Regions from separate parts of the Streptomyces sp. NPDC086989 genome, predicted to be linked through region 2. Evidence: riboswitches for the same ligand, from Rfam matches in the RefSeq annotation. Region 2 holds a riboswitch; each other region holds the start of a gene.
What was found. Region 2 has a riboswitch for cobalamin ahead of ACIPK4_RS04350 (ribonucleoside-diphosphate reductase subunit alpha). Riboswitches for the same ligand answer to the same signal wherever they lie in the genome.
Positions count from the first base shown of each region.

Region 1 (6,899 bases), on a different contig from region 2:
TACAGGCGGTGACGGACCGCCAGGGGTCGTCGGGGGCGGTGATCAGCCCGGCCTCCGCGAGGCCGGCGAGTTCCTGCACGGCGGTGCGGGCGGGCAGGCCGGGGACGATGACACCGCGCCAGGGCGTGAGGCGGACCCGGCCGGTGAGGCCGGCCAGGCGGCGCCACTGCGCGGTGGTCAGCCGGCCGAGCGGGGCCGACACGCTGAGCGCGGTGCTGCCGTCGGGGCCCTCGACCAGGCCGGGCCCGGGCGCCGGCCCGTGCGGGGCGGCGGCATCCCGTACGGGGGTGGCCGCGATCCCGGCGGCGCCCAGCCGGTCCGCCAACGCGGCGGACTCCAGGGCGTGTTCGGCGGGCAGTTCGGCGACCCGCCAGGCGCGGGTGCCCGCTTCGAGGGCCGCGTCGAGGAAGTACGCGGCGGCTTCGAGGGCGGCCCGGGGCGCGTCGGCGGCGGCCACGAGCAGCGCGTCGGCCGGGTCGGCCGTCCACAGCAGGGCCCGGCCCCCGTCACGGGCGGCCAGGCTGACATCGGCGGCGAGCGAGGTCACGTCGCCGCGGCCGTCGTCGAGGGCGAACAGGAACCGTCCGGAGAGCCCCGCCGCGGGCGCGCTCGCGCAGAGCAGCCGGTCCAGCTCCGCGACCCAGGGGGCCACGTCGGGCAGCCCGCGCCCGTCCAGGCCGGTCAGCGGCGAGGCGACGATGTTGCGGACCCGCTCGTGGGTGGGCGCGGGCAGCAGACCGGCACGGACGAGCACGTCCTGCAGCTCGCCGCCGCAGCCCGCACCGAGCCCGCGCAGTTGGGCGTTGCCGCGCGAGGTGAGGTCGACGTGTCCGTCGCCGAGCCGGTCGGCGGCATCCGCCAGCAGCAGGGCCGCGTCCTCGTCGAGCAGCCCGCCGGGGATCCGCACGCGCGCGAGGAACCCGTCGTCCGCCGCGTGGAGCCGCAGCGCACCGGGACAGGCGTCACCGCGGTCACGTATGACGGGTTCGTCCCGCGATGCGGCGGAAGGGGGCTGGGGCGGCATGGCGGCGAGCATACCCACGATTCCCCCGCCCCGGCCTGTGGCCGTCACCACCCCGCCGACCTGCCGGGACGGCACGGCGCCGGCAAGGCGTGCACGAACTGCCGATACGGCCCCGGCACACGGCGCCGGCATCCGGCGCCCGGCGCAACGCGCCGCCGGGCAGCGGCCCGCGCCGGCGCGGGCACTGCCGCGGTGCGGGGCGCCGGGCGTCGGCGGTGCGGAGTGCCGGGCGCCCGGCGGCGCGTGGTGCCGACGGCGGCGCGGAGTGCCGGCATCCGGCGGTCCGGCGCGAGGGGCCGGTGTGTCCCGGGCCGGGCACCCCCACTCCCGGCCTGGGGGAACGGCCCCTAAGATGACCAGCGGCGGAGCCACGTGGCCCCGCCGGGAGGAAGCCCGGTGCGAATCCGGCGCGGTCCCGCCACTGTGAATCCTGCGGAGCAACCCGTCGGGTGAGTCAGGAACTCCCGCTGTTCTCACTGCCCGGGGCGCGGAAACCCCGAGGAAGGCCTGCCGCCGCATGATCCTGCTGCTGTCGACGTCCGACACCGATCTGCTCAGCGCCCGCGCCGCCGCGGACGGCCCCGTGCCGTACCGGTTCGCGAACCCCTCCCGCCTTCCCCTCGACGACCTCCCCGCCCTGCTCGACGGCGTCGACCTGGTCGTCGTACGCCTCCTCGGCGGACTGCGCGCCTGGCAGGACGGGCTCGACCTGCTCCTGTCTCCCGAGCAGACCCGTCCGGTGGTGGTCCTCACCGGCGAACAGGCCCCGGACGCCCAGCTGATGGAGGCCTCCACGGTCCCGATCGGCATCGCCGCCGAGGCGCACGCCTACCTCGCCCACGGCGGCCCCGCCAACCTGGACCAGCTGGCCCGGTTCCTCTCCGACACCGTGCTGCTCACCGGCCACGGCTTCGAGCCGCCCGCCGCCGCGCCGACCTGGGGTCCGCTGGAGCGCACCCCCGTACGCCCGTACGGTCCGCGGATCGCCGTGCTGTACTACCGCGCCCACCAGATGAGCGGCAACACCGCGTTCGTGCACGCCCTGTGCGACGCGATCGTGGAGACCGGCGGCACGCCCGTACCGCTGTACGTGTCCTCCCTGCGCACTCCGGAGCCGGAGCTGCTCGCCGAGCTGGAGTCGGCGGACGCGATCGTCACCACGGTCCTCGCGGCCGGTGGCACCAAGCCCGCCACCGCCTCGGCGGGCGGCGACGACGAGTCCTGGGACGCGGGCGCGCTGGCCGCGCTCGGCGTGCCGATCCTCCAGGCCCTGTGCCTGACCGGTTCGCGCAGCGCCTGGGAGGAGAACGACGAGGGCCTCTCCCCGCTCGACGCCGCGACGCAGGTCGCCGTCCCCGAGTTCGACGGCCGTCTGATCACCGTCCCGTTCTCCTTCAAGGAGCTCGACGAGGACGGCCTGCCCGCGTACGTGGCCGACCCCGAGCGGGCCGCCCGCGTCGCCGGCATCGCCGTCCGGCACGCCCGGCTGCGGCACATCGAGCGCCGCGACAAGAAGATCGCGCTCGTCCTGTCCGCGTACCCCACCAAGCACTCCCGCATCGGCAACGCGGTCGGCCTCGACACCCCGGCCAGCGCCGTGGAGCTGCTGCGCACCCTCATCGCGGGCGGCTACGACTTCGGCCCCGTCGAGGACATCCCGGGCCTGGTCTCCGGTGACGGCGACGAGCTGATCCGCGCCCTGATCGAGGCCGGCGGCCACGACCAGGACTGGCTGACCGAGGAGCAGCTGGCCCGCAACCCGGTCCGCATCCCGGCCGCCGACTACAAGCGGTGGTACGCGCAGCTCCCGGCCGAGCTGCGCGAGAGCGTCGAGGAGCACTGGGGCGAGGCCCCGGGCAACATGTTCGTGGACCGCTCGGCGAACCCGGAGGGCGACATCGTCCTCGCGGCGCTGCGCCGCGGCAACCTGCTCATCCTGATCCAGCCGCCGCGCGGCTTCGGCGAGAACCCGATCGCGATCTACCACGACCCGGACCTGCCGCCCTCGCACCACTACCTGGCCGCGTACCGCTGGATCCAGGCGAGCGCGCAGGACGGCGGCTTCGGCGCCGACGCGATGATCCACCTGGGCAAGCACGGCAACCTGGAGTGGCTGCCCGGCAAGAACGCCGGCCTGTCGGCGGCCTGCGCGCCCGACGCCGCCCTCGGCGACCTCCCCCTGATCTACCCGTTCCTGGTCAACGACCCGGGCGAGGGCACCCAGGCCAAGCGCCGCGTGCACGCCACCCTGGTCGACCACCTGGTGCCCCCGATGGCGCGCGCGGAGTCGTACGGCGACATCGCCCGCCTGGAGCAGCACCTCGACGAGTACGCGCAGATCTCCGCGATGGACCCGGCGAAGCTGCCGGCGATCCGCGCCCAGATCTGGACGCTGATCCAGGCGGCGAAGCTGGACCACGACCTGGGTCTGGAGGAGCGCCCGGACGACGACGGCTTCGACGACTTCCTGCTGCACGTCGACGGCTGGCTGTGCGAGGTCAAGGACGCGCAGATCCGCGACGGCCTGCACGTCCTGGGCGGCGCCCCGACCGGCGCCGCCCGGGTCAACCTGGTCCTGGCGATCCTGCGCGCCCGGCAGATCTGGGGCGGTACGACGGCCCTGCCCGGCCTGCGCGAGGCGCTCGGCCTCGACGAGTCAGCGGCGACCCGTACGACCGCCGACGAGGCGGAGGAGACGGCCCGCGCCCTCGTGCAGGCGATGGAGGATGCGAACTGGGCGCCGGAGGCGGTGGCTTCGGTCGCCGCCGCACACTCGGCGGACGTGGCGGCCGTCCTGGAGTTCGCGGCCCGCGAGGTGGTCCCGCGGCTGGCCGGCACGACCGACGAGATCGCCCACGTGGTGAGCGCCCTCGACGGCGCCTTCGTGCCGGCGGGCCCGTCCGGGTCGCCACTGCGCGGCCTGGTGAACGTGCTGCCGACCGGCCGGAACTTCTACTCGGTGGACCCGAAGGCCGTCCCCTCCCGCCTCGCGTGGGAGACCGGGCAGGCGCTCGCCGACTCCCTGCTGAACCGGTACCGAACGGACAACGGCGAGTGGCCCGCCTCGGTCGGCCTGTCCCTGTGGGGCACCAGCGCGATGCGCACCTCGGGCGACGACGTCGCCGAGGCGCTGGCGCTGCTCGGCGTCCGCCCCGTCTGGGACGAGGCCTCGCGCCGCGTCACCGGCCTGGAGCCGATCCCGCTGGAGGAGCTGGGCCGCCCGCGCATCGACGTCACGCTGCGCATCTCGGGCTTCTTCCGGGACGCCTTCCCCCACGTCATCGGCCTGCTCGACGACGCGGTCCGGCTGGCGGCCTCCCTGGACGAGCCCGCCGACCAGAACTTCATCCGGGCCCACGCCCAGGCGGACCTGGCCGAGCACGGTGACGAGCGCCGCGCGACGACCCGTATCTTCGGCTCGCGCCCGGGCACGTACGGCGCCGGCATCCTCCAGCTGATCGACTCCCGCGACTGGCGTACGGACGCCGACCTGGCGGAGGTCTACACGGTCTGGGGCGGTTACGCGTACGGCCGCGGCCTGGAGGGCCGGGCGGCGCGCGCCGAGATGGAGACGGCGTACAAGCGGATCACGGTGGCCGCGAAGAACACGGACACCCGCGAGCACGACATCGCCGACTCGGACGACTACTTCCAGTACCACGGCGGCATGGTGGCGACGGTCCGTGCGCTGCGGGGCACGGCCCCGGAGGCGTACATCGGTGACTCCACCCGCCCCGAGACCGTCAAGACCCGCACCCTGGTGGAGGAGACGTCCCGCGTCTTCCGTGCCCGTGTGGTGAACCCGAAGTGGATCGAGGCGATGCGCCGCCACGGCTACAAGGGCGCCTTCGAGCTGGCGGCGACGGTGGACTACCTCTTCGGCTACGACGCGACGACGGGCGTGGTCGCGGACTGGATGTACGACAAGCTGACCGAGACGTACGTACTGGACCCGGAGAACCGCGCGTTCCTGGAGGAGGCCAACCCCTGGGCCCTGCACGGCATCGCGGAGCGGCTGCTGGAGGCCGAGTCGCGCGGCATGTGGGAGAAGCCGGACCCGCAGGTCCTCGAAGCGCTGCGCCAGGTGTACCTGGACACGGAGGGCAACCTGGAGGGCGAAGCGGAGTAGCCCGCTCCGCGCCTGTCGTCCCTGACGGGGGAGCCGCCCTCCTCGCCCTCCCCTGCCGGGGCGCGGAAGGCGGCTTCCCGGCTCTCGGGGGGCTCGGCCCTCAGCCCGTGAGCCCCTTAGCCCCGCGAGCCCCTCAGCCCATGAGCCTCTCAGCGCAGCCGTACGGGCAGGCTGAGCAGGCCGCGGTGGCGGGGGTTTGACTGCCACCTCGCCCCGTGCGTCTCGTGCAGCCGCAGGCGGGGGAAGCGCTCGATGATCCCGGTGAGGGCGATCTCGCCCTGGAGACGGGCGAGCGGCGCCCCGAGGCAGTGGTGGATGCCGTGGCCGAAGGCGAGGTGGCGGCCCGCGTCGGCCCGGCCTATGTCGAACCGGTCGGGGTCGGCGAAGACGGCCGGGTCTCGGTCGGCGCCGAGCAGCGAGATCTGGACGAAGTCGCCCTCGCGGACGGTCACTCCGCCCACGGTGATGGGTTCGGTGGCGTAGCGCAGGGATGCGAGGCCGGACGGGGACTCGTAGCGCAGGACCTCCTCGACCGCGCCGTGTATCCGGGTCGGGTCGGCGCGCAGCGCGGCCAGCTGGTCCGGGTGGGTGAGCAGGGCGTGGATGCCGTTCGCGACGAGGTTGACCGTGGTCTGGTGGCCCGCGACGACGAGGAGGAAGGACATCGAGGTGATCTCGTCCTCGGTCAGGGCGTCGCCGTCGCCGTCCCCGTCGCCGTCCTCGTCGTCACCGGCGGTGAGCAGGGCGGACAGCAGCCCTTCGCCGTCCGGGTTCTCGCGTTTGAGGGCGATGAGGGCCCGCAGGTAGGACGCCATGCTCTCCGCGGTGAAGACGGAGACCTCGCCGTCGCCCTGGCCGCCGTCGAGGGTGTTGCCCCGTACCTGGAGGATCTCGTGGTCCGCGTCGGTGGCGCCGAACAGCTCGAAGGCGACGGCGACCGGCAGCGGGAGGGCGAATTCGGAGATCAGCTCCGCCTCGTCCCTGCCGTCGAGGGCGTCGAGCAGTCCGGTGACGAACTGCTCGACCATGGGGCGCAGGCTCGCGGTGCGGCGGGCGGTGAAGGCCTTCTGGACGAGCCTGCGCAGCCGGGTGTGGTCGGGCGGGTCGGCGTTGAGCATGTGCGAGAACATCGCCGCTCCGGGCCCCTCGGTGAGCCCGACGTGGCGGCCGAACCGCTGGGCCGCCCGGTTCTTCGACAGGCGGGGGTCGGCCAGCAGGGCCTTGGCCTGCGCGTGCCCGGTGACGACCCAGCCCTCGACGGCGGCGGGGCCGGGGTAGCGGACGTAGCGGATGCCGCCGTCGCGCCGCCAGTCGCCGTAGATCTCGTGGGCGTGGTCCTGCCAGTCGGCGTCCGGTACTTCCACGTGCTTCGGGTGGGGGGCCCTGCGCTCACGCATGCCGCACCCGGTTCCTGGGGCCGATGTGGACGGTCTTCACCCCGAGCAGACCGACAAGGGGCACTTCGGCGGTGCGCTGGCCGGGGGCGACGACGAGTCCGGTGCGGCGGATGTGGTCGAGCAGGAGTTCCGCCAGCGGCATGACCATGTGGCGCCCCCAGCAGCGCTCGCTCGCGTGGCCGAACGGCATGTACCCGGGGGTGGCGTCGGGGTCGAGGGTGTCCCAGCGGGCGGGCCGGAACTCCAGCGGGGCGTCCCACAGGGCGGGGTCGCGGTGGGTGAGCAGGGGCAGCACCAGTACGTCGTCGCCCGGCCCGATGCGGGTGTCGAGGGCGGGGTACTCGGGGCT
Region 1 is NZ_JBIVAL010000016.1:41,660-48,558, reverse strand. Features, by position in the region: gene cobG (precorrin-3B synthase) at 1-1,024, opposite strand, end outside; cobalamin riboswitch at 1,371-1,508, shown strand; gene cobN (cobaltochelatase subunit CobN) at 1,542-5,153, shown strand; gene ACIPK4_RS31845 (cytochrome P450) at 5,303-6,550, opposite strand; gene ACIPK4_RS31840 (cytochrome P450) at 6,543-6,899, opposite strand, start outside.
Region 1: linked by a shared signal. The riboswitch ahead of cobN (cobaltochelatase subunit CobN) and the one ahead of ACIPK4_RS04350 (ribonucleoside-diphosphate reductase subunit alpha) in region 2 are both predicted to bind cobalamin.

Region 2 (6,899 bases):
CAAGTCCGGGCGGCTGAAGTGGGCCTGGGTGACCGGTGTCCCGCTGGCGTGGGACGTGGCCGTCACGCTCACCGCGAGCTACCAGAAGGTGTTCTCCGACGACGTGAAGGTCGGGTTCTTCGCCCAGCGCGACAAGTACCAGGCCGGGATCGATGCCGGGAAGGTGCTGCCGCCCGCGAAGGACGCGGGCGAGATGCACACCATCGTCACCAACGCCACGGTCGACGGCGTGCTGTCGGCGCTCTTCGCGGCGCTGATCGTCATCGTGCTCCTGGACGCGGCGCGGACCTGCCTCAAGGCGGTCCGCAGCCCGGAGTCGGTCAGCCTGGCCGAGGTCCCGTGGACCGAGTCGAAGATCATCGCTCCGGCGGGGCTCATCGCGACGCCCGAGGAGCGGGCCGAGCTCGCCGCCGCCGGCCTGGACTCGGGCGGCGGCCGCGCGAAGGAGCCGGTGGCGTGAGCGGCGTCCGCGGGGCGCTGGCGAAGGCGAGGTACTTCGTACGGGAGTTCTCGGGCGAGGCGGCGTACGACCGGTACGTCGCGCACGCCCGCTCGCACGACCCCGGGGCCGAGGTCCTGACCCGCCGGGCCTTCGAACGCGCCCGCACGGACGCGCGCGAGGCCGATCCCCGGGAGGGGTTCGGCTGCTGCTGAGACGCGAGTGAAGGGCCCCGCCGACATCCGGCAGGGCCCTTCACGTGGTGCGTGTCAGCGCACCCAGTCCTTGAGGGGCTCGGTCCGCAGAGCGATGCCGACGGGTTCGGGAAGTGCAATGTCCTTGCCGAAGGGGACGGTGCGGACACTCTCGTAACGGCTGCCGTCCGGCTCACTGTGGACGGTGACCTCGCAGGCGTCCCGGTCGATCAGCAAGTACACCGGAATGCCCGTCTCCGCGTAGCCGCGGGGCTTCTCGTGCCGGTCGCGCGCGTCCGTGTCGGTGTCGGTGTCGTACGAGGTCACCTCCACGACCATGAGGGCCGGCTCGGGATCGACCCACTCCCCTTGCCCGGCGATGGAGCCGCTCGGCGCCAGGAGACCGTCGGGCCGAGCACGGCCGCCGCGGTACTGCTGGATCTTGATGCCTTGCTCGGCGAAGAGCCACAACTCCGGCCGGGACTGCATACAGATCCGCGTCAACCACTCGATGATCGCCCCGTGGCCCCCGTCCGGCACCGCCTTGACACCCAGCTTCCCGTTGATGAACTCGAACCGCAGCCCCTCGACCTCTCTGGCGGCAATCCGCGCCACGGTCTCGAACTCTTCGGTCAGCATCTGGGGCCGGTCTGTCATCACGGTCATGCCTCGCTCGCCTTCCTCGACGGTGCTGCCTTCGACGATAGCGCCGGGCACCGACAGCCGTCCGGCACACTCGACCGCATGGACATCGTGATCAGGGAAGCGCTGGCGGCGGAGTACGGGACGCTCGGGGAGATCACCGCACAGGCCTACCTCGGGGACGGGCTGCTGACGTTCGGCGAGGACGATCCGTACCTCGCGCGGCTGCGGGACGTGGCGGGGCGGGCGGCCGACGGGGTGATACTCGTCGCCGCGGCGGGCGACGGCCGGCTCCTCGGCGGTGTGGCCTTCGCCGCGCCCGGGAGCCCGCTGTGCGACATCGCCGGAGCCGACGAGGCCGAGTTCCGGATGCTGGCGGTCGCCCGGGAGGGCCGCGGGCGGGGCGCCGGGGAGGCCCTCGTGCGGGCGTGCATCGACCGCGCCCGGGCGATCGAGGGCGTGCGGCGCCTCGTGCTGTCCACCACGGACGACATGACCGGCGCCCACCGGATCTACGAACGGCTCGGTTTCGTCCGTACGCCCGCACGCGACTGGGAGCCCGTCCCCGGCCTCCCTCTGCTCACGTACGGTCTCGATCTGTAGCCACGCCGACACAACATCTAGGGGGTCGCGCAGGACGCGGCCCCCACATGTATGCTCGTCCTCGCTGTCGTCGCAGGGGAATCCGGTGGGAATCCGGAACTGTCCCGCAACGGTATGAAGTACACCCATTGGTGTCACCGCAAGTCCGATGACCTGCCGACAGTGCGCCCGGCTCGACCGAACCGGGTGTCGATACGTCCGGGCCTCGCGGTTGGGCCGGTGGACGCCGCGCGGTGCTGCCCCGTCATGCCCGCACGCGCCCGCTCGCGCCCGCACCGCAGGTGTCCCGGAGCCGAGCGAGGGAGAGCTCCCCCCGTGACCATCGCGCCTTCCGCACCGCGCGCCGAGTCCGACCCGTCCGACACCGGAATCGAGACCGGGGGACCTGGGGCCGCACTGCTGCGGACCCTCACCGAGCTGACGGCCGACCTCCCCGACACCGACCCGGGCCGGGTCGCCGCCGCCGCGCTGCGCGGGCGCAGCGCCGCCGCCGACGAGGCCGAACTGCGCGCCCTGGCCACGGAGGCCGCCGCCGGTCTGATCTCCGAGGACCCGGCGTACTCCCGGCTCGCCGCCCGGCTGCTGACGCTGGCCGTCGCCGAGGAGGCCGCCGGCCAGGGGGCCACCTCCTTCTCCGCCTCCGTCGCGGTCGGTCACCGCGAGGGCCTGATCGCGGACCGCACCGCCGAGTTCGTGGAGCTGCACGCGGGCCGCCTGGACGCGCTGGTCGAGCACACGCTCGCCGAGGGCGCCGACGACCGCTTCGGCTTCTTCGGCCTGCGCACCCTGCACAGCCGCTACCTGCTGCGCCACCCGATCACCCGTCAGGTGATCGAGACCCCGCAGCACTTCATGCTGCGCGTGGCGTGCGGTCTCGCCGAGAACGACAGCGTCCAGGCCGTCGAGGAAGTGGCCTCGCTGTACCGGCTGATGAGCCGCCTCGACTACCTGCCGTCCTCCCCCACGCTGTTCAACTCCGGCACGCGGCACCCGCAGATGTCCTCCTGCTACCTGCTGGACTCCCCGCTGGACGAGCTCGACTCGATCTACGACCGCTACCACCAGGTCGCGCGCCTGTCGAAGCACGCCGGCGGCATCGGTCTGTCGTACTCGCGCATCCGCGCCCGCGGTTCGCTGATCCGCGGTACGAACGGCCACTCCAACGGCATCGTGCCGTTCCTGAAGACCCTCGACGCCTCCGTCGCCGCCGTGAACCAGGGTGGCCGCCGCAAGGGCGCCGCCGCCGTCTACCTGGAGACCTGGCACGCGGACATCGAGGAGTTCCTGGAGCTGCGCGACAACACCGGCGAGGACCAGCGCCGCACCCACAACCTGAACCTCGCGCACTGGGTGCCGGACGAGTTCATGCGCCGCGTCAATGCGGACTCCGAGTGGTCGCTGTTCTCCCCGGCCGACGTGCCCGAGCTGGTCGACCTGTGGGGCGACGAGTTCGACGCCGCCTACCGCAAGGCCGAGGCGGAGGGCCTGGCCCGCAAGACGATGCCCGCGCGTGACCTGTACGGCCGGATGATGCGCACCCTCGCGCAGACCGGCCAGGGCTGGATGACCTTCAAGGACGCCTCCAACCGCACGGCGAACCAGACCGCCGAGCCGGGCACCGTCGTCCACTCCTCGAACCTGTGCACCGAGATCATCGAGGTCACCAACGACGGCGAGACCGCCGTCTGCAACCTCGGCTCGGTCAACCTCGGCGCCTTCGTGCTCCCCGAGACGGGTGACATCGACTGGGAGCGGCTGGACGAGACCGTCCGCACCGCCGTGACCTTCCTCGACCGCGTGGTCGACATCAACTTCTACCCGACCGAGCAGGCCGGCCGCTCCAACGCCCGCTGGCGCCCGGTGGGCCTGGGCGCGATGGGCCTCCAGGACGTCTTCTTCAAGCTGAAGCTGCCGTTCGACTCCCCCGAGGCGAGGGCGCTGTCCACCAAGCTCTCCGAGCGGATCATGCTGGCCGCGTACGAGGCCTCCTGCGACCTCGCCGAGCGCAGCGGCCCGCTCCCGGCCTGGGAGCAGACCCGCACGGCCCGCGGTGTCCTGCACCCCGACCACTACGACACCGAGCTGAACTGGCCGGAGCGCTGGGACGCCCTGCGCGCCCGCGTCACGAAGTCCGGCATGCGCAACTCGCTGCTCCTCGCCATCGCCCCGACGGCGACGATCGCCTCGATCGCCGGTGTGTACGAGTGCATCGAGCCGCAGGTCTCCAACCTGTTCAAGCGCGAGACGCTGTCGGGCGAGTTCCTCCAGGTCAACGGCTACCTGGTGGAGGAGCTCAAGAAGCTCGGCGTGTGGGACGCGCAGACCCGCGAGGCCCTGCGCGACTCCAGCGGTTCGGTCCAGGGCTTCGGCTGGATCCCGGCCGAGGTGCGCGAGCTGTACCGCACGGCGTGGGAGATCCCGCAGCGCGGTCTGATCGACATGGCGGCGGCCCGTACGCCGTTCCTCGACCAGTCGCAGTCGCTGAACCTGTTCCTGGAGACCCCCACCATCGGGAAGCTGTCCTCGATGTACGCGTACGCCTGGAAGCAGGGTCTGAAGACCACGTACTACCTGCGTTCGCGCCCGGCGACGAAGATCGCCCGCGCCGCGCAGGCGGCCACCCCCGCAGCGCTCCCCCTGGCCGACGCCGCCGCCGAGGCCGCGGCCGCGGAAGCGCTCGCCTGCTCCCTTGAGAACCCCGAGTCCTGCGAGGCCTGCCAGTAATGAGCTCCACCGACAAGAAGAACCTCCTGGACCCGGGCTTCGAGCTGACGCTGCGCCCCATGCGCTACCCGGACTTCTACGAGCGCTACCGGGACGCGATCAAGAACACCTGGACCGTCGAGGAGGTCGACCTCCACTCGGACGTCGCGGACCTCGCGAAGCTGACGCCCGCCGAGCAGCACATGATCGGCCGTCTGGTCGCGTTCTTCGCGACGGGCGACTCGATCGTCTCGAACAACCTGGTGCTGACGCTCTACAAGCACATCAACTCCCCGGAGGCGCGCCTGTACCTGTCGCGCCAGCTGTTCGAGGAGGCCGTGCACGTCCAGTTCTACCTGACGCTGCTCGACACCTACCTGCCCGACCCGGACGACCGCGCGGCCGCCTTCGACGCGGTCGAGGAGATCCCGTCGATCCGCGAGAAGGCGCAGTTCTGCTTCAAGTGGATGGACTCGGTCGAGAAGATCGAGCGCCTGGAGACCCAGGCCGACCGCCGCCGCTTCCTGCTGAACCTGATCTGCTTCGCGGCGTGCATCGAGGGCCTGTTCTTCTACGGCGCCTTCGCGTACGTGTACTGGTTCCGCTCGCGCGGTCTGCTGCACGGCCTGGCCACCGGCACCAACTGGGTGTTCCGTGATGAGACCATGCACATGAACTTCGCGTTCGAGGTCGTGGACACGGTCCGCAAGGAGGAGCCGGAGCTCTTCGACGAGCAGCTCCAGCAGCAGGTCACGGACATGCTGAAGGAGGCCGTGGAGGCGGAGCTGCAGTTCGGCCGCGACCTGTGCGGTGACGGCCTGCCGGGCATGAACACCGAGTCGATGCGCGAGTACCTGGAGTGCGTCGCGGACCAGCGTCTGGTCCGCCTCGGCTTCCCGCCGGTGTACGGCTCGCAGAACCCGTTCTCGTTCATGGAGCTCCAGGGCGTCCAGGAGCTGACGAACTTCTTCGAGCGCCGCCCGTCGGCCTACCAGGTCGCGGTCGAGGGCACGGTCGACCTGGACGAGGACTTCTAAGTCCCCTCCGGCCGCCACCGGCACGGCTTGATAGCGTCCCCGCCCATGGGGAGCAACACCCGGTCCTCCGGGTTCTCGGGCGGGGGCGCTTCGTCGTGCCCGGGGCCCTCGGCATGACCGCCGGCGGGTGGGCGGGACGGACCCGGCTGCGGCCTGGAGGCCTGCTGTACGGGGGCGCCGTCGGGTCCGCCGGTGCACACGCGCACCACTCCGTCCAGGTCATCGCGGCGCTGGGCGGCGACGAGCTCGTGATGGCCGGGCCGGACGGGGAACCCTTCGGGTGCCGGGCGTACGTGGTCCCGGCCGGGGTGCGTCACGCGGTGCTGCGCGGGGTGTCGTGCGGGGTGGTGCTGCACTACGACCCGCTCTCCTCCGCGGGGCGGCGGCTCGCGGAGCTGGCGGGGGACGCGGGCGACCTCGTACCGGCCGACGCCCTGCCCGCCGACGCCTTCGAGGCGGCGTGCGCGCTGGACGCCGTACTGCCCGGAGCGCCGCAGCCCCTCGCGGCGGCGCATCCGGGGCTGGCGCGGGTGCTGGAGTGGCTGCCCGGCCGTGAGCCGGTGCGGCTGTCCCGGGCGGCGGAGGTGGCGTGCCTGTCGGAGAGCCGCCTCGCGCACCTGTTCCGGGCGGAACTCGGGCTGCCGTTCCGGCCGTACGTGCTGTGGCTGCGGCTGATGCGGGCCGCCGAACTCTCCTCCCAGGGGCACTCCCTGACGGACGCGGCGCACGGCGCCGGCTTCGCGGACGGTGCGCATCTGAGCCGCGTGTGGCGGCGGATGTTCGGGATCGCGCCGTCGGACTTCACCCGCACCGTCCAGTGGATGTAGCAGGTTCGTTCAAGCGCCGCGGGGCCCCGCGGCGCCACCGTGGACGCATGAGGAAAACGATCAGGAAGTGCGTGGCCGCCTGTACGGGCAAGACCATGCCGGCCGCCGTCCGCAGGGCCTTCGAGGACGAGCTGCGCCGCGCCCGCGACGCGGCGCCCGACACCCGGGCCATGTGGACCGCCCTGGAGCGGGCGCACATCATCTCCCAGGCCTGGGCCTGGCCCCACACCCGTGCCCACTGGCACATGTTCCGGCTCGCGGTGCGCTGCCGGGACCGGGCGGAGACGGTGGGGCAGGTGGTGCGGATCCTGGTGGCCGGGGCCGGGTCCCTCACCGGGCGCGTGCCGTACGGCAACACCGGGCGCACGGCGGCGGGCATCTCGACGCCGATGCCCCTGCCGGAGGATCTGCGGCTGCTGCTGGGCCGCGCCTAGGGAGTGTCGTCGAAGTGGCC
Region 2 is NZ_JBIVAL010000002.1:134,535-141,433, reverse strand. Features, by position in the region: gene ACIPK4_RS04370 (carbon starvation CstA family protein) at 1-460, shown strand, start outside; gene ACIPK4_RS04365 (CstA-like transporter-associated (seleno)protein) at 457-654, shown strand; gene ACIPK4_RS04360 (Uma2 family endonuclease) at 709-1,299, opposite strand; gene ACIPK4_RS04355 (GNAT family N-acetyltransferase) at 1,378-1,878, shown strand; cobalamin riboswitch at 1,913-2,054, shown strand; gene ACIPK4_RS04350 (ribonucleoside-diphosphate reductase subunit alpha) at 2,194-4,602, shown strand; gene ACIPK4_RS04345 (ribonucleotide-diphosphate reductase subunit beta) at 4,602-5,618, shown strand; gene ACIPK4_RS04340 (helix-turn-helix domain-containing protein) at 5,732-6,445, shown strand; gene ACIPK4_RS04335 (DUF3703 domain-containing protein) at 6,493-6,879, shown strand.

Region 3 (6,899 bases), 260 kb from region 2:
CGCCCACCAACGGCGCCGCGGGCGTCCTGCCGGCCGTCCTGCACTACTACATGAACTTCGTGCCGGGCGCGGACGAGGACGGCGTGGTCCGCTTCCTCCTCGCGGCGGGCGCGATCGGCATGCTCTTCAAGGAGAACGCCTCGATCTCCGGCGCCGAGGTCGGCTGCCAGGGCGAGGTCGGCTCGGCCTGCTCGATGGCGGCGGGCGCCCTCGCCGAGGTCCTGGGCGGCACCCCGGAGCAGGTGGAGAACGCGGCCGAGATCGGCATGGAGCACAATCTGGGCCTGACCTGCGACCCGGTCGGCGGCCTGGTCCAGATCCCGTGCATCGAGCGCAACGGCATGGCGGCGGTCAAGGCCGTCACGGCGGCCAAGATGGCGATGCGCGGCGACGGCACGCACAAGGTGTCCCTCGACAAGGTCATCAAGACCATGAAGGAGACGGGCGCCGACATGAAGATCAAGTACAAGGAGACCGCCCGCGGCGGCCTGGCCGTGAACGTCATCGAGTGCTGACCCGGCGCCGCTGACGCCGCAAGGGGTCCCACGCACCGCGTCGGGCCCCTTCCCGCGGCTCGCTCCTGCCCGACCCCGTCCCGTGACGGACCGGTGACCCTGCGGCCCGCCCTCCCCCCGGAGGGCGGGCCGCTCCGCGTTCCTGTGACACAACGGGTCCAGCGGCCCGCGGAGTCGGGACCTTCGGCCCACGGGGGGCGGCCGGACGGTGGGCTAGCTTGCCCGGGGGAGCCGCGGGCAGGCGGGACGAGACACGACAGAGAGGCGCAGCGCATGGACGACCACGGCATCGAGTACCGCGTCCTCCCGCTCCGGCTGGAGGCCTCCCCGGAGCCCATACCGGTGCACGGGGCCTTCACGTACCGCCGCGACCGGCCCTACGAGCTGGTGCTCGACTTCCGGGGCGCCGGGGTCCAGCTGGCGCACTGGGTGTTCTCCCGGGACCTGCTGCTGGACGGGGAGACCCGCGGGACGGGCGAGGGGGACGTCCGGGTGTGGCCGCAGTGGCGGGGCCGCGAGCCGCGCGTCCTGCTCGCCTTCAGCAACGGGGTGCAGAGCTGCGTGGTGTCCGCCCGGGCGCGGGACGTACGCGCACTGTGCCGACGGCTGGTCGACCTGGTGCCGCGGGGCGAGGAACAGCGGCACTACGACCTCGACACCGAGCTGAGCACCCTCCTGCCCCGGTAGGTCCCGCGCGAGGGGGCCTCGGCCGCCGCGCACGCGCCCGAGCGGTTCGTGCTGACGCGCGCCGGTGAGGTGGGGGCGGGCAGGCCCGGTAGTCGGCGGCCACGCCGCCGGCCTGGGCGCCCGCGGGTGGCGCCGCACCGGGCCGCACCCGTTCGGAGCCGGCCGCCGCGGACCGCACCCGTTCGGACCGGGTTGGTACCGGTCCGTCCGTCCGACTAGGGTCAACGGGCCTTGGTGTTCGGGAAACCGGTGCAGAACCGGTGCGGCCCTCGCCACTGTGAACGGGAAGTCCGGCTCCACTCTCCCCCAGACTCCGTCCGGGAGGTGCCCCCCAACGGGAAGCCACTGGGCGGCGCGGAAAGGTTCCGCACCGCCCGGGAAGGCGGAGCCAGGGCGTCAGCACCCGTGAGCCAGGAGACCGGCCGGGGCGCGTTGTCCATCCACGAGGTGCTGGAGAGGTCTCCCAGTCATGCATATAGCCGAGGGGTTCCTGCCCCCCTTGCACGCGGTCGCCTGGGGCGCCGCGTCCGCTCCGTTCGTCGTCCACGGTGTCCGCGCCCTCACCCGTGAGGTGAAGGCCAACCCGGAGAGCACGCTGCTGCTCGGGGCGTCCGGGGCGTTCACGTTCGTCCTGTCGGCGCTGAAGATCCCGTCGGTGACGGGCAGTTGCTCACACCCCACCGGGACCGGGCTCGGCGCGATCCTGTTCCGGCCGCCGATCATGGCGGTGCTCGGCACCATCACCCTGCTCTTCCAGGCCCTGTTGCTCGCGCACGGCGGGCTCACCACCCTGGGCGCGAACGTCTTCTCGATGGCGATCGCCGGCCCCTGGGCCGGGTACGGGGTCTACCTGCTGCTGAAGCGCTTCGACGTCCCGGTGATGGTGACCGTCTTCTTCGGCGCCTTCTTCGCCGACCTGGTCACCTACTGCGTGACCTCCGTTCAGCTGGCGCTGGCGTTCCCGGACCCGGGCAGCGGGTTCCTCGGAGCGCTCGCGAAGTTCGGGGGCATCTTCGCGGTGACGCAGGTGCCGCTCGCGGTCAGCGAGGGTCTGCTGACGGTGCTCGTGATGCGGCTGCTGATGCAGTCCAGCACGTCGGACCTGGTCCGGCTGGGCGTCGCGAAGCCGGTCGGCCGCGGCGAGCGGAAGGCGGCGGCGCTCTGATGGCCATGAACCGGAACACGAAGATCAACGGCCTGTTGCTGCTCCTGGTGGCGGCCCTGGCCGTGCTCCCGCTCGCGCTGGGCCTGGGCGAGGGCAAGGAGGAGCCGTTCGCGGGCGCCGACGCCCAGGCGGAGGCGGCGATCACCGAACTGAAGCCGGACTACGAGCCGTGGTTCTCGCCGCTGTACGAACCCCCCTCCGGGGAGGTGGAGTCGGCGCTGTTCGCCCTCCAGGCGGCACTCGGCGCGGGCGTGCTCGCGTACTACTTCGGCGTCCGCAAGGGCCGCCGGCAGGGCGCGGCCGCGGCGACTGCTGCCGGCGCCGACCCCTCCGCCACCGCCGCCGACCGCGCCGCCGCGGAGTCGTAGGCGGTGCTCCCGATCGACGTGGCGGCGCACGGCAGCCGCTGGCGCCGCCGCCATCCGCTGGAGAAGGCCCTGCTGGGGCTCGGGCTGACGGTCACCGCCGTGTGCCTGCCGCCCTGGCCCGGCGGGCCGCTGGTCGCCGCGGCGACGCTCGCCGTGCTCCTCGGCCCGGCCGGTGTGGCCGGGCGGCAGCTGTGGCGGGCGTTCCGGATCCCGCTGGGCTTCTGCTTCACCGGGGCGCTGCCCCTGCTGGTCTCCGTCGGCGGGCCGGCCGGGTTCGTCTCGCTCGCGCCCGACGGCCCCCGGCAGGCCGCGGAGCTGCTGCTGCGGACCTCGGCGGCTTCGCTCGGCGTGCTGCTGTTCGCGTTCACCACCCCGGTCTCGGACGTCCTGCCGAGGCTCGTCCGGGCCGGGGTGCCTGCGCCGGTGGTGGACGTGGCCCTGGTCATGTACCGGATCGGCTTCCTGCTGCTGGATTCCATGGCGCAGGTACGGCGCGCCCAGGCGGCCCGTCTGGGCCAGGCCGGGCGGGCCGCGGTGTGGCGTTCGCTGGCCGGGCTCGCCGCGACCTCGTTCGTACGGGCCTTCGATCGTGCGGCGCGGCTCCAGGTGGGCCTGGCCGGGCGCGGCTACGACGGCGCCCTGCGGGTCCTCGTGCCCGAGGCGGCCCTGTCGTGGCGGTTCGTGGCGGCGTCGGGGGCGCTGCTGGCGGCCCTGATCACCCTGACTCTCACCCTGAAGGGGCTGTACCTGTGAACCCGTTGGTGGAACTGGCCGGCGCGGGCTACGCGTACGAGGACGGCCCGGCGGTCCTGTCCGGCGTGGACTTCGCCATCGCGCCGGACCGGGCGCTGGTCCTGCTGGGCCGCAACGGCAGCGGCAAGACCACGCTGATGCGGCTGCTGAGCGGTGGCCTGCGGCCGGGCTCGGGGGCGCTGCGCCTCGACGGCGCGGCGGTCTCGTACGACCGGGCGGGGCTGACCCGGCTGCGGACGGCGGTGCAGCTGGTGGTCCAGGACCCGGACGACCAGCTGTTCGCGGCGTCGGTGGAACAGGACGTGTCGTTCGGGCCGATGAACCTCGGGCTGCCCGCCGCGGAGGTGCGGGAGCGGGTGGACGCGGCACTCGCCGCACTGGACATCACGGCGCTGCGGGACCGCCCGACGCACCTGCTCTCGTACGGGCAGCGCAAGCGCGCGGCGATCGCGGGCGCGGTGGCGATGGCTCCGCGGGTGCTGATCCTGGACGAGCCGACGGCGGGTCTGGACCCGGACGGGCAGGAACGCCTGCTGGACGTCCTGGCGGGGCTGCGCTCGGCCGGCACGACGGTGGTGATGGCGACGCACGACGTCGACCTGGCGGTCCGCTGGGCCGACGACGCGGCGGTCCTGACCCCGTCGGGCATCCGCACCGGGCCGGCGCAGGCCCTGCTGTCGGACCCGGAGCTGCTGGCAGCGGCGGGCCTGCGCCAGGCATGGTCCCCGGCGGTGACGGCGTTCCTGCGCTCGCACGGCCTCCTGCCGGCCGCCGCCCCCGGCCCGAAGACCCCGCAAGCCCTCGCCGAATGGGCCCGGGGCCTGCCCCTCGGATCGGGCCCGGCCTGATCCGAGGGGCGGCCCCGGGCGGGGCGGCCGTCGTCAGGCCTTGCCCTTGAGGGCTCCCACCAGCTGGTTCGTCAGCTTGGTCGCACCGGTCAGGCCCTTGTCGGAGCTGCTGCTGACCAGGACGGTCACCACCGAGGTGCCGACCCGAGCGGCCACGAGCGTGGTGCCGCCCTGCCAGGCGGGGCTGGTCTCGGTGATGGCCCACGCGCCGTCACCGATGCCGGTCAGGGGCTTCTCGGTGACCGTCACCGTGCTGTGGGTCGCCTCGTCGGAGTAGCTCGGGCAGGCCTTGGAGATCTGGCCGAGCGCGTCGAGCACGGTCGTCGCGGTGGTGTCGCGGTAGACGTCGATCTCCTGGGCGAACTCCTCGGAGGAGTTCTTGTTGACGTACGCGTCCTGGGCGAACGACACGCCGCTGATCCCGGTGATGTCCGTCCACGACGTGCCGCCGAGCTTGGTGCAGTCGGGCTGGGGCACGTCGGCGGTGGCCGGCAGCCGGTACGTGGTGCCGGTGTCGCGCGCGTCCGCGGGGTCGGCGGTGAAGCCGGGCGCGAAGAACGAGGCGGGCGCGAGCGCGGCCTTGAGCTGCTTCCCGGTCAGCAGGCCCTTGTTAGGGTCGGCCGACGGCGCGGCCGCGGCCGCGGCGGCGGAAGCGGAGGCCGGGCCCGGCGCGGCGCTCTTCGGCGCGGGAGAGGAGCAGGCGGTCAGCGCGAGCGGAAGCGCCGCGACGGCGAGAAGGCTGACGACGGGGGATGTCTGACGCACGGTGTGGCTCGACCTCGATGTTCGGATGCCGTGCGGCCCGGTCGTCCGGGCCGCACGAATAAGCGGAACGTCCCGTTCAGCGACGGGACTCGCGCATCACATCGGGCCGCCACCGGCACGGCAAGGGTCCGGCGAACTCTTTGCCGGGCGATGGGAAATGTTTGGTGAAACCCGCACCCCAATGTCCGGCTTGTGCTATGCGTTCCCCGGAGTCGGAGCCCACCCTCCGTGCCCACCCGCCGTGCCCACCCGCCGGGGCCGCTCCCGGCGGGCCGCCGCCGGCCGGCTCCCTAGGATGGCCGCATGTCGCTGCCGCACGCCATCCTCACCGCCCTGCTGGAGAAGCCCTCGTCGGGGCTGGAGCTGACGCGGCGGTTCGACAAGTCGATCGGGTACTTCTGGTCCGCGACGCACCAGCAGATCTACCGCGAGCTGGGCCGGCTGGAGGAGGCCGGGCTGATCCGGGCACTGCCCAGCGAGGTGCCCGTCCGGGGGCAGAAGAAGCAGTACGAGGTGCTCGCGGCGGGCAGCGCGGAGCTCGCGCGATGGGTCGGCGAGAGCCAGGACCCGAAGGCCATCCGGGATCCGCTGCTGCTGCGGATCCGGGCGGCCGCCGTGGTGGGCCCGCACGGGCTGGCCGGGGAGCTGCGGCGCCATCTGGACCTGCACCGCCGGCAGCTGGCCGTCTACGAGGCCATCGAGGAGAAGGACTTCCCGCCGGGGCGGGAGTCCGACGAGGACCGGCTGCGCCGTCTGGTGCTGCACGGCGGCATCGGCCTGGAGACGTTCTGGCTGCGCTGGCTGGAGGAGGCCCTGGCCGAGGTGGAGGACATGACGCGGCCGACGGGCGGCACCCCCGGGGACACCGCCCCCTGAGCCAGGCCGGCCCCTCCCGCCGGGCGTGGGCGGGCAGCACAAAGCCCCCGCCGCGCCCGGCGGGAGGGCGTGGCGGGGGCTTGGGGCCCCTCCCCCGGCAGCGGCCGGGGCGGGTGCGGGGCTTACTTGTTCAGGGAGGCCCAGAACTCGTCGAAGCTCATGAGGCCGTCGCCGTTGGTGTCCTTGGAGGCGATGACGGCGTCGGCGACGGCGGCGGTGACGTACGCGTCGCCCATCGCCTTCATGGCCGCGCTGTACTCGTCCGCCGTGACGAAGCCGTCACCGTCCGCGTCGAACTTGCCGAACGTCGCCCGCGCGCTCTCGATGTCAGCCACTGGGATCCACCCCTTCTCGGTGCTTGTTGACCGGCCAAGGGTAGCGGCAGCCGGACCCCGCCCCCGCCGCGGGTCCCGGCGGCGGGGACTACCGGAAGATGCCGGTGTGGCCGAGGGAGTAGCGGCCGGGCTGCGGGTAGACGGCCAGGCCGTGCGGGCCGCCGCCCACCGGGATCTTGGCGAGCTGCCGCCCGGTGACCGTGTCGATCGCGTAGACCTCGGAGTTGTAGCGGCCCGACAGCCAGAGCACCTTGCCGTCGGCGGACACCCCGCCCATGTCGGGGCTGCCGCCGTCGGGCAGCCGCCACTTCTTGGTCAGCTTGTTCTGCCTGAAGTCGAAGACGGAGATGCTGCCCTCGCCGCGGTTGGAGATGTACATCTCCCTGGAGTCGCGGCTGACGTACAGGCCGTGGGTGCCCTTGCCGGTGGGCAGCAGCTTGGGGACGTCGAACTTGTCGCCGCTGAGCACCCACATGCCGTGCGCCATCATGTCGGCGACGTAGAACGTCTTGCCGTCCGGGGAGACCTTCACGTCCTGCGGCATCGCACCCTCGAAGGGCAGCTTCTGCTGGGCGAGGACCTCCATC
Region 3 is NZ_JBIVAL010000002.1:393,968-400,866, reverse strand. Features, by position in the region: gene ACIPK4_RS05560 (L-serine ammonia-lyase) at 1-515, shown strand, start outside; gene ACIPK4_RS05555 (SsgA family sporulation/cell division regulator) at 789-1,202, shown strand; cobalamin riboswitch at 1,418-1,644, shown strand; gene ACIPK4_RS05550 (energy-coupling factor ABC transporter permease) at 1,672-2,367, shown strand; gene ACIPK4_RS05545 (energy-coupling factor ABC transporter substrate-binding protein) at 2,373-2,735, shown strand; gene cbiQ (cobalt ECF transporter T component CbiQ) at 2,739-3,488, shown strand; gene ACIPK4_RS05535 (energy-coupling factor ABC transporter ATP-binding protein) at 3,485-4,336, shown strand; gene ACIPK4_RS05530 (hypothetical protein) at 4,370-5,101, opposite strand; gene ACIPK4_RS05525 (PadR family transcriptional regulator) at 5,405-5,977, shown strand; gene ACIPK4_RS05520 (EF-hand domain-containing protein) at 6,100-6,312, opposite strand; gene ACIPK4_RS05515 (YncE family protein) at 6,401-6,899, opposite strand, start outside.
Region 3: linked by a shared signal. The riboswitch ahead of ACIPK4_RS05550 (energy-coupling factor ABC transporter permease) and the one ahead of ACIPK4_RS04350 (ribonucleoside-diphosphate reductase subunit alpha) in region 2 are both predicted to bind cobalamin.